2 regions of the Pectobacterium peruviense genome follow, and region 1 is predicted to be linked to the other one. Evidence: predicted binding sites of a transcription regulator. Region 1 holds the regulator's gene; the other holds the start of a gene.

Region 1 (4,477 bases):
CGACGAAAACGGGCGGTGTAGCGTGTGGAAAGCTGGGGCCACCCTTGTTGAAAGCGCGTATGCCATGCCAGTAATGTGCGATCGTAATCGGCACCGAAGTTGTGCCAGTCTTCCATTACCATGTAAGGCTCACTTGCCTGCGCGATGTGCTGCATAGAGGGAATACAGCCGTTGGGGAAGATGTATTTATGAATCCAGGGATCAATGTGCGGGTTGGTCTTATTGGCGCCGATAGTGTGCAGCAGGAACAGTCCATCGGGCTTAAGACTGCGTTTTGCCATGCGAAAGTAAGCGCCATAGTTGCGCGGGCCGACGTGTTCAAACATACCGACAGAGACGATCCTATCGAATTGCTGGTTCAGATCGCGGTAGTCTTGTCGCGCAATGGTGACGCCAAGATCCTGACAGCGCTGTTGCGCCAGACGCTGTTGCTCTCTGGAGATGGTGATGCCGTAAACGGAGACACCGTAGCGACGCGCGGCGAACTCAGCAAGCCCGCCCCAGCCGCAGCCGATATCCAGCAGCGTCATGCCTGATCTTAGCTGGAGTTTTTCGCAAATCATGGTGAGTTTGTCTTCCTGCGCTTGTTCCAACGTGTGCGCCTGTTTCCAATAAGCGCAGGAATATTGCATGTAGGGATCGAGCATTAGGGTAAAGAGATCATTACCTAAATCGTAATGTGCTTTGCCGACAACCTGAGCACGTCTGCGGGACTGCAAATTGGTGACGCGGGAAATGGCGACTCGAGTAAGATCGTGCAAGCGGCGAGGTAGTGTATTTTCTAGCCCTGCACGCAGGACACGATGGAAGAACATATCCAGCCGTTCGCACTCCCACCATCCGTCCATATAGCTTTCACCTAATCCCAACGAACCTTCTCGCAAGACACGTTTAAAAAAGCGGGGATGGGTAACGTGGATATCAAAGGGGCGAGTACCGTTGATCGCGATATCCGCAGCGGCTAACGTGTCTTGCATTATGTGGAACCAAGGCGCGGTATCGTGATCCCATTTTTCTGCATAAGGTAATCCCATCATGTCTCCTTAACTTTTCACGAGTATCCCCGTCATACTTCAAGCTGCATGTGTGTTGGCTGCGTTCAGTCACCCGAATCACTTACCGGAGTAAGCTCATCGGGATTCCTTTTCTTGCCGCCTTCCTGCAACTCGAATTATTTAGGGGTAAAAGTATCGTAAAACACCTGGACAGCACTTACTGCAGCCGACGTATCGGCTGTCACCAGAGAAAAATGAAGAAGAAATTTGCACGTAAACAGGATCTCATTGGCAAAAGCACGGACCTGCTTACTGACGTGCGGCTATCGCTATTTTGGTTTTATCAGTGAAACTGAAACGCAGGGTTCAGTTTAGAGTTGCTCCAGCCAATATACAAGAAAATTGGCTGGAGCAAGCAGAGAGGGAAAGCGGGCAGGAATAGAAAAACCGTCTGTATTGGTCGTCGAGATTAACGGCGATAATCGCGGAATGGACCATCGGCAACCGAGCGACGTTCAATCAGCGTCGGGTGTACTTCAATGACGTGCGCATCTTCTCGCTTACTGGTAATACGATCCAGCAGCATAGAAAACGCGGATTGGCCCAGGCGTTCTTTCGGTTGATGGATGGTGGTCAGCGCTGGCGTAAAGAAGCGCGCATGGCGCACGTTGTCATAACCGATCACCGAAATATCCTGTGGCACGCGCAGGCCCAGTTCGTCGGCTGCACAGATGGCACCCATCGCCATAATATCGCCACCACAGAATACGGCCGTAGGTCGCTGTTTCTGCGCGAGAATCTGATGCATGGCTTTATAGCCGGATTCCGGTTCGAAATCGCCCTGAACAACCCATTCGTCGCGCACGGCGATGTCGGCTTCCTTCAATGCTTTTAAAAAGCCGAGGTAGCGCCCGCTGCCGGTGTTGCGCTCTTGAATGCCGGGGATCGCGCCGATATCTCGATGACCGCGTTCAATCAGGTAGCGACCCGCCATATAACCACCTTCAAAGGCGTTATCGATAATCGTATCGGTAAAATCGCTGTGCATCTGTCCCCAGTCCATGACGACCATTGGAATGCTGCGATAATCTTCCAGCATGCCCAATAGCTCCGGCGGGTATTCGGCGCACATCACCAACAGGCCGTCGACGCGCTTTTGCGCCAACATGGAAAGATAAGCGCGCTGTTTGCCAATGTCGTTATGAGAATTACACAGCACCAGCGTGTAACCTTTGGCATAACAGCTGTTTTCGACTGCTTCAATGATCTCGGCAAAGTAGGGGGCTTCGCTGGATGTGGCCAACAAACCAATAGATTTAGTGTGATTAACTTTGAGGCTGCGAGCGACGGCGCTGGGCGAATAGTGCAATTCTTTGATTGCCGCCCTGACGGCTGCCTTAGTCTCTTCGGCGACGAAACGTGTTTTATTGATCACGTGCGATACGGTTGTGGTGGAAACGCCAGCACGTTTTGCCACATCTTTAATCGTTGCCATCTAAAAATGACTCCTGAACTTACCTGTTACAGACGTAAGTATATTGTTAATCGTTTGCCTACGTTTAAAGTTCTTCTTCTAAGCTAAAAAACAGGATTTCAGAAGGAGAATGCCGAATGTTATACCGAAGGGGTCTGGGTTGACGTTTTTCGACTGATACGCAGCGCTTTCATAAACAGCGGATTGTGTCCGATTTATCATGAAAGTGAAAGGGCTAATTTATACTATTAGTGATGCATTCGTCCGAGATTTTTCGCTAGAATTATGAAAGAATCGTAATAACCCTATTATTTGTAGCTTTAACCGTCTAAGCGGGTTCTGCTGCACATGGTGGTGTCTTTTTTTAGATGAAGTTTCAGATGAAACTTGTTCGCTAATAAGGAGTGGTTTATGGATACAGATCTGAAGATGTCTTTACTGACAACCGTTGGCTCGTTAGCTGTGATCATCGCGTTTAGCTTTATTGCGGTGCTGAACTAACCGATCGGCTTCTGCGCTGGTTGGTATTCAGACACGTTGGTGGTGCATAAACGTGTCTGAATTATTTAGGGTATAACCGGTATAATTTGCTTAACGAATGGTCTGTGGCGTGACCACGCGACGCGCGCCAACGTAGTGCTCCTGCCAATAATCTTCGCTCAGCTTGCTGATGCGAATATCTGAGCCCGTACGCGGCGACTGGATAAATTTCCCTTCTCCCAGATAAACCCCAACGTGATCGGCTGCGCCACGATTATTGATGCGGAAGAAGACCAAATCGCCACTTTCTAGTTCACTCTTTTTAATCGGCGCGGCATCACGTAGGTGATACATTTCGTTTGCGGTACGCGGGATTTGGATCTTGACGACGTCTTTATAGGCGTAATAAACCAGTCCGCTACAGTCGAATCCGGTAAAGGGAGATGAGCCGCCCCAATGGTACGGTTTACCTATTTGGCTCATCAATTTATTCATGGCGGTCGTTTTGGCATGCTGATAGCGTTTTTTATGCGCCGCGCTCAGCGCCATTCCTTTTTCGGTGGGAGACGGGTTTTTATCCACCTTCTCTTTGAGTGCGGTTTTCTTTAACCCGGTTTTAACTCTGGCCTGTGCAGTTGTCTGCTTCTCGTCTTCAGGTTTCAGTTTTTTAAGGTTTTTCTTTACTAGCGCGGGCGTGCTGCTTTGTGTCCGTGACGGTTTTTTTTCTGTCGATTTGTTAGCGCTACGGGGTTTGGTTTTAGTGCTGACTGCGGTAGGTTCGGGTTTTTTGCTTTTGATCGGCGTCGGTGATTTAGCATTACTCTTTGTTTGACGGCTTTTCTTATTCGTTTCTTCAACGACGTTTTTCTTCGGTGCCGAATGCGGGGTATGCGGCGCAGCCTGAACGACGTTCAGGCATAGATTACTGAAAAATAATATAAAAAGAGTAATAAATAAGCGCATAATAAAAGTGACCGAACATAATCCTTAACTCGCTCAATCCTCACAGTATTCCTGAAAACGGCGTCATAAAAAAGTAGGCACGGTCGCTTTATTCATACAGAATAGTGAAAAAACGTTAATAGTTGTTTTTTCGATTGATTTATCAGCATTTTTTGGCGTTGATTTCATCAGCGACGCAAAGCGACGAGAAAAATAACCCTACAAAAAATGGCGTTTTTTTGTAGCTAGTGGCATCGGTACAATATCATTGAGTCAATGTCGCTGTCGCAATACTTCTGACGGCGGCTCATGGCTAGCGTTTTGGACGTTAGCCATCCTATAGGTTTAAGGAAGCAAGAAGATGACGACACCGACAATTGAAAAAATTCAGCGCCAAATTGCTGAAAACCCGATTCTGCTGTACATGAAAGGCTCCCCGAAATTACCAAGCTGCGGTTTTTCCGCACAGACCGTTCAGGCATTGTCTTCATGTGGCGAACGTTTTGCTTATGTAGATATTTTACAGAACCCAGATATTCGTGCTGAGTTGCCGAAATACGCAAACTGGCCGACATTCCCGCAGCTG
Region 2 (4,477 bases), 2.3 Mb from region 1:
CCATCGGCAGAAATCATCAGACCGGCATACAGGAAACCGACATAGGTATTTCCCTCTGCGGCCATGCCGTTCACGGTCGGCCAAATTACCTGATCCATCACTCGCTGGTGGATTTCATCGGTCACGACCGGTGCTGGCGAATAAGCGCCCATACCACCAGTATTCGGGCCCGTATCTTTATCCCCAACGCGTTTATGATCTTGGCTGGTTGCCATTGGCAACACGTTCTTGCCGTCCACCATAACGATGAAGCTGGCTTCTTCGCCATCAAGGAACTCTTCCACCACGATACGGTGTCCAGCATCGCCGAATGCATTACCTGCCAGCATATCCTGAATGGCGTTTTCCGCTTCCTGCAACGTCATCGCGACAATCACGCCCTTACCAGCGGCTAACCCATCCGCCTTGATGACGATAGGTGCACCTTTGCTGCGTACATAGGCCAGCGCGGGTTCCACTTCGGTAAAATTCTGGTATTCCGCCGACGGGATGTTATGGCGTGCCAGAAAATCTTTAGTAAAGGCTTTCGAGCCTTCTAATTGCGCGGCGGCCTGCGACGGGCCAAAGATTTTTAGACCTGCACTCTGAAACGCATCCACAACACCGATAACTAACGGTGTTTCTGGACCCACGATGGTTAAATCGATCTGGTTTTCCTGAGCAAAGGCGACTAACGCTGGAACATCGGTTGCGGCGATATCAACGTTGGTCAGCGCTGGCTCAAGTGCGGTGCCCGCGTTTCCTGGAGCAACATAAACCTGTTTCGCCAGCGGTGACTGGGAGGCTTTCCAGGCCAGTGCGTGTTCGCGTCCGCCATTACCAATTACTAAAATGTTCATTTCGGTCAGCTCCAGAATTAATGGCGGAAGTGGCGCATGTCGGTAAAGATCATCGCAATGCCGTGTTCGTTAGCGGCAGCAATAACTTCATCATCACGAATAGATCCGCCCGGTTGGATCACACAGGTAATGCCAACGGCCGCGGCAGCATCAATACCATCACGGAATGGGAAAAATGCATCAGAGGCCATGGCGGAACCTTTTACTTCCAGCCCTTCATCGCCCGCTTTGATACCAGCGATTTTCGCTGAGTAAACGCGGCTCATCTGACCAGCACCTATCCCGATGGTCATGTTGTCGCGTGCGTACACGATCGCATTGGATTTAACGAATTTAGCCACTTTCCAGCAGAAGAGCGCATCGCGTAATTCCTGCTCGCTCGGCTGGCGCTCGGTCACGACACGCAGTTGAGACGCATCGACCATACCCAAATCGCGATCCTGTACCAGCAAACCGCCGTTGACGCGTTTGAAGTCCAGAGCCGGGACGCGTTGCTGCCAGCTACCGCTGGTCAGGACGCGTACGTTTTGTTTGGCTGCGGTCACCTTCAATGCAGCATCACTAGCGGATGGCGCAATAATGACTTCGACAAACTGACGGCTGATGATGGCCTGTGCCGTTTCTTCATCCAGTTCGCGGTTGAAGGCGATAATGCCGCCGAATGCCGATGTCGGGTCGGTTTTATAGGCGCGCTCGTAAGCATCAAGAATTGAACCGCCAATTGCTACGCCGCACGGGTTCGCGTGTTTAACGATAACGCAGGCTGGTTCGGGAAATTCTTTCACACATTCCAGCGCCGCATCGGTATCGGCGATGTTGTTATAAGACAGTGCTTTGCCTTGTAACTGTATAGAGGTGGCGACAGAAGCCTCGTGAATATTCTCTTCTATATAGAAGGCAGCTTGCTGATGACTGTTCTCGCCGTAGCGCATGTCCTGCTTTTTGATGTAGTTCAGGTTCAGCGTGCGCGGGAAGTGGCCAGATGGTTTATCGGTATCACCGTGGTAAGGCGGAACCAGTGCGCCAAAGTAGTTGGCAATCATACTGTCGTAAGCAGCAGTATGCTCAAAGGCTTTAATGGCTAAATCGAAACGGGTTTCGTAGGTCAATGAACCTTCGTTGGCGTCGATTTCATTAATAATAGTGCTGTAGTCGCTGCTCTTGACCACGATAGCCACATCTTTATGGTTCTTGGCGGCGGAGCGCACCATCGTCGGGCCGCCGATATCGATGTTCTCAACGGCATCTTCTAATGTGCAGTTCTCACGGGCGACGGTCTGAGCGAACGGATACAAATTCACAACGACGATATCAATGGGTTTGATGTCGTGCTGCGCCATGATCGCATCATCTTGATCGCGTCGTCCCAGAATGCCGCCGTGTACTTTCGGGTGCAGGGTCTTTACACGCCCATCCATCATTTCCGGGAAACCGGTGTAGTCAGAGACTTCTGTCACCGCTAAGCCAGCATCGGCCAGCAAACGGGCGGTTCCTCCGGTTGAAAGGAGCTCGACGCCACGGTGGGACAGAGCTTGAGCAAATTCGACAATACCTGCTTTGTCAGAAACGCTGAGCAGAGCGCGGCGAATTGGACGGCGTTGTTGCATGATGATGTTATCCCCTGGATTTGGGTAGTCAGTAAAGAACGGTATGTGAATATCGTCTTTGTCAGAGCAATAATTGCGGAATAAAGAGAAATATTCAGTTAGCGTTCGCAAAAACACGACGATTTTGAACGGGGGGAATTGTAGCGAAAACGTTTGCGTGATGCTCGTCAATTTTTGAGTAGAATGCTTTCTGTGGATAAGTTTGTGCAAAAATAGGTATAAGGCGGGGTTTTGCTGTGGAATGCAGCAAACAGTCATTTTTCTTTAAAATACCTATTGCGGCAGGTCGAGAAGTCCCTATAATGCGCCTCCATCAACACGGCGATGTGAACACACAACCGGGTTGATAAAGAAAGAGAAAACGCTTTAAAATAAACGTTGACTCTGAAGGTGATAAGCGTAACATACGCCACCTCGCGAAGCGGATAAGACCGCAACGCACTGCTCTTTAACAATATAATCAGACAATCTGTGTGGGCACTCACAAGACCGTATCTTAACGATATAAAAAGTCTTGAAGAGTGAACAACAGTGAAATTCATTACGAATAAACAGTTTTAATTCTTTGAGCATCGCTGACGAGTTCAGCAAATCAAACAAATCTTAAATTGAAGAGTTTGATCATGGCTCAGATTGAACGCTGGCGGCAGGCCTAACACATGCAAGTCGAGCGGTAGCACAGAAGAGCTTGCTCTTCGGGTGACGAGCGGCGGACGGGTGAGTAATGTCTGGGAAACTGCCTGATGGAGGGGGATAACTACTGGAAACGGTAGCTAATACCGCATAACGTCTTCGGACCAAAGAGGGGGACCTTCGGGCCTCTTGCCATCAGATGTGCCCAGATGGGATTAGCTAGTAGGCGGGGTAATGGCCCACCTAGGCGACGATCCCTAGCTGGTCTGAGAGGATGACCAGCCACACTGGAACTGAGACACGGTCCAGACTCCTACGGGAGGCAGCAGTGGGGAATATTGCACAATGGGCGCAAGCCTGATGCAGCCATGCCGCGTGTGTGAAGAAGGCCTTCGGGTTGTAAAGCACTTTCAGCGGGGAGGAAGGCAGTAAGGTTAATAACCTTGCTGATTGACGTTACCCGCAGAAGAAGCACCGGCTAACTCCGTGCCAGCAGCCGCGGTAATACGGAGGGTGCAAGCGTTAATCGGAATGACTGGGCGTAAAGCGCACGCAGGCGGTCTGTTAAGTTGGATGTGAAATCCCCGGGCTTAACCTGGGAACTGCATTCAAAACTGACAGGCTAGAGTCTTGTAGAGGGGGGTAGAATTCCAGGTGTAGCGGTGAAATGCGTAGAGATCTGGAGGAATACCGGTGGCGAAGGCGGCCCCCTGGACAAAGACTGACGCTCAGGTGCGAAAGCGTGGGGAGCAAACAGGATTAGATACCCTGGTAGTCCACGCTGTAAACGATGTCGACTTGGAGGTTGTGCCCTTGAGGCGTGGCTTCCGGAGCTAACGCGTTAAGTCGACCGCCTGGGGAGTACGGCCGCAAGGTTAAAACTCAAATGAATTGACGGGGGCCCGCACAAGCGGTGGAGCATGTGGTTTAATTCGATGCAACGCGAAGAACCTTACCTACTCTTGACATCCAGAGAATTTGCTAGAGATAGCTTAGTGCCTTCGGGAACTCTGAGACAGGTGCTGCATGGCTGTCGTCAGCTCGTGTTGTGAAATGTTGGGTTAAGTCCCGCAACGAGCGCAACCCTTATCCTTTGTTGCCAGCACGTAATGGTGGGAACTCAAAGGAGACTGCCGGTGATAAACCGGAGGAAGGTGGGGATGACGTCAAGTCATCATGGCCCTTACGAGTAGGGCTACACACGTGCTACAATGGCGTATACAAAGAGAAGCGACCTCGCGAGAGCAAGCGGACCTCATAAAGTACGTCGTAGTCCGGATTGGAGTCTGCAACTCGACTCCATGAAGTCGGAATCGCTAGTAATCGTAGATCAGAATGCTACGGTGAATACGTTCCCGGGCCTTGTACACACCGCCCGTCACACCATGGGAGTGGGTT

Evidence for each region. Region 1 encodes PurR, which represses purine synthesis genes. Its sites were predicted from a motif close to CANGCAAACGTTTGCNTG; they were not measured.
Region 2: purH (bifunctional phosphoribosylaminoimidazolecarboxamide formyltransferase/IMP cyclohydrolase) is a predicted target of PurR. The motif match lies at 2,589-2,606, and genes of this name have one in related genera.

The regions. Positions count from the first base shown of each region.
Region 1 covers NZ_CP161826.1:2,006,625-2,011,101, forward strand. Annotated here, with positions in the region: gene cfa (cyclopropane fatty acyl phospholipid synthase) at 1-1,034, opposite strand, end outside; gene purR (HTH-type transcriptional repressor PurR) at 1,465-2,490, opposite strand; gene DUT67_RS09150 (YnhF family membrane protein) at 2,881-2,970, shown strand; gene DUT67_RS09155 (C40 family peptidase) at 3,061-3,912, opposite strand; gene DUT67_RS09160 (Grx4 family monothiol glutaredoxin) at 4,253-4,477, shown strand, end outside.
Region 2 covers NZ_CP161826.1:4,605,778-4,610,254, reverse strand. Annotated here, with positions in the region: gene purD (phosphoribosylamine--glycine ligase) at 1-839, opposite strand, end outside; gene purH (bifunctional phosphoribosylaminoimidazolecarboxamide formyltransferase/IMP cyclohydrolase) at 857-2,446, opposite strand; rRNA gene DUT67_RS20760 (16S ribosomal RNA) at 3,052-4,477, shown strand, end outside.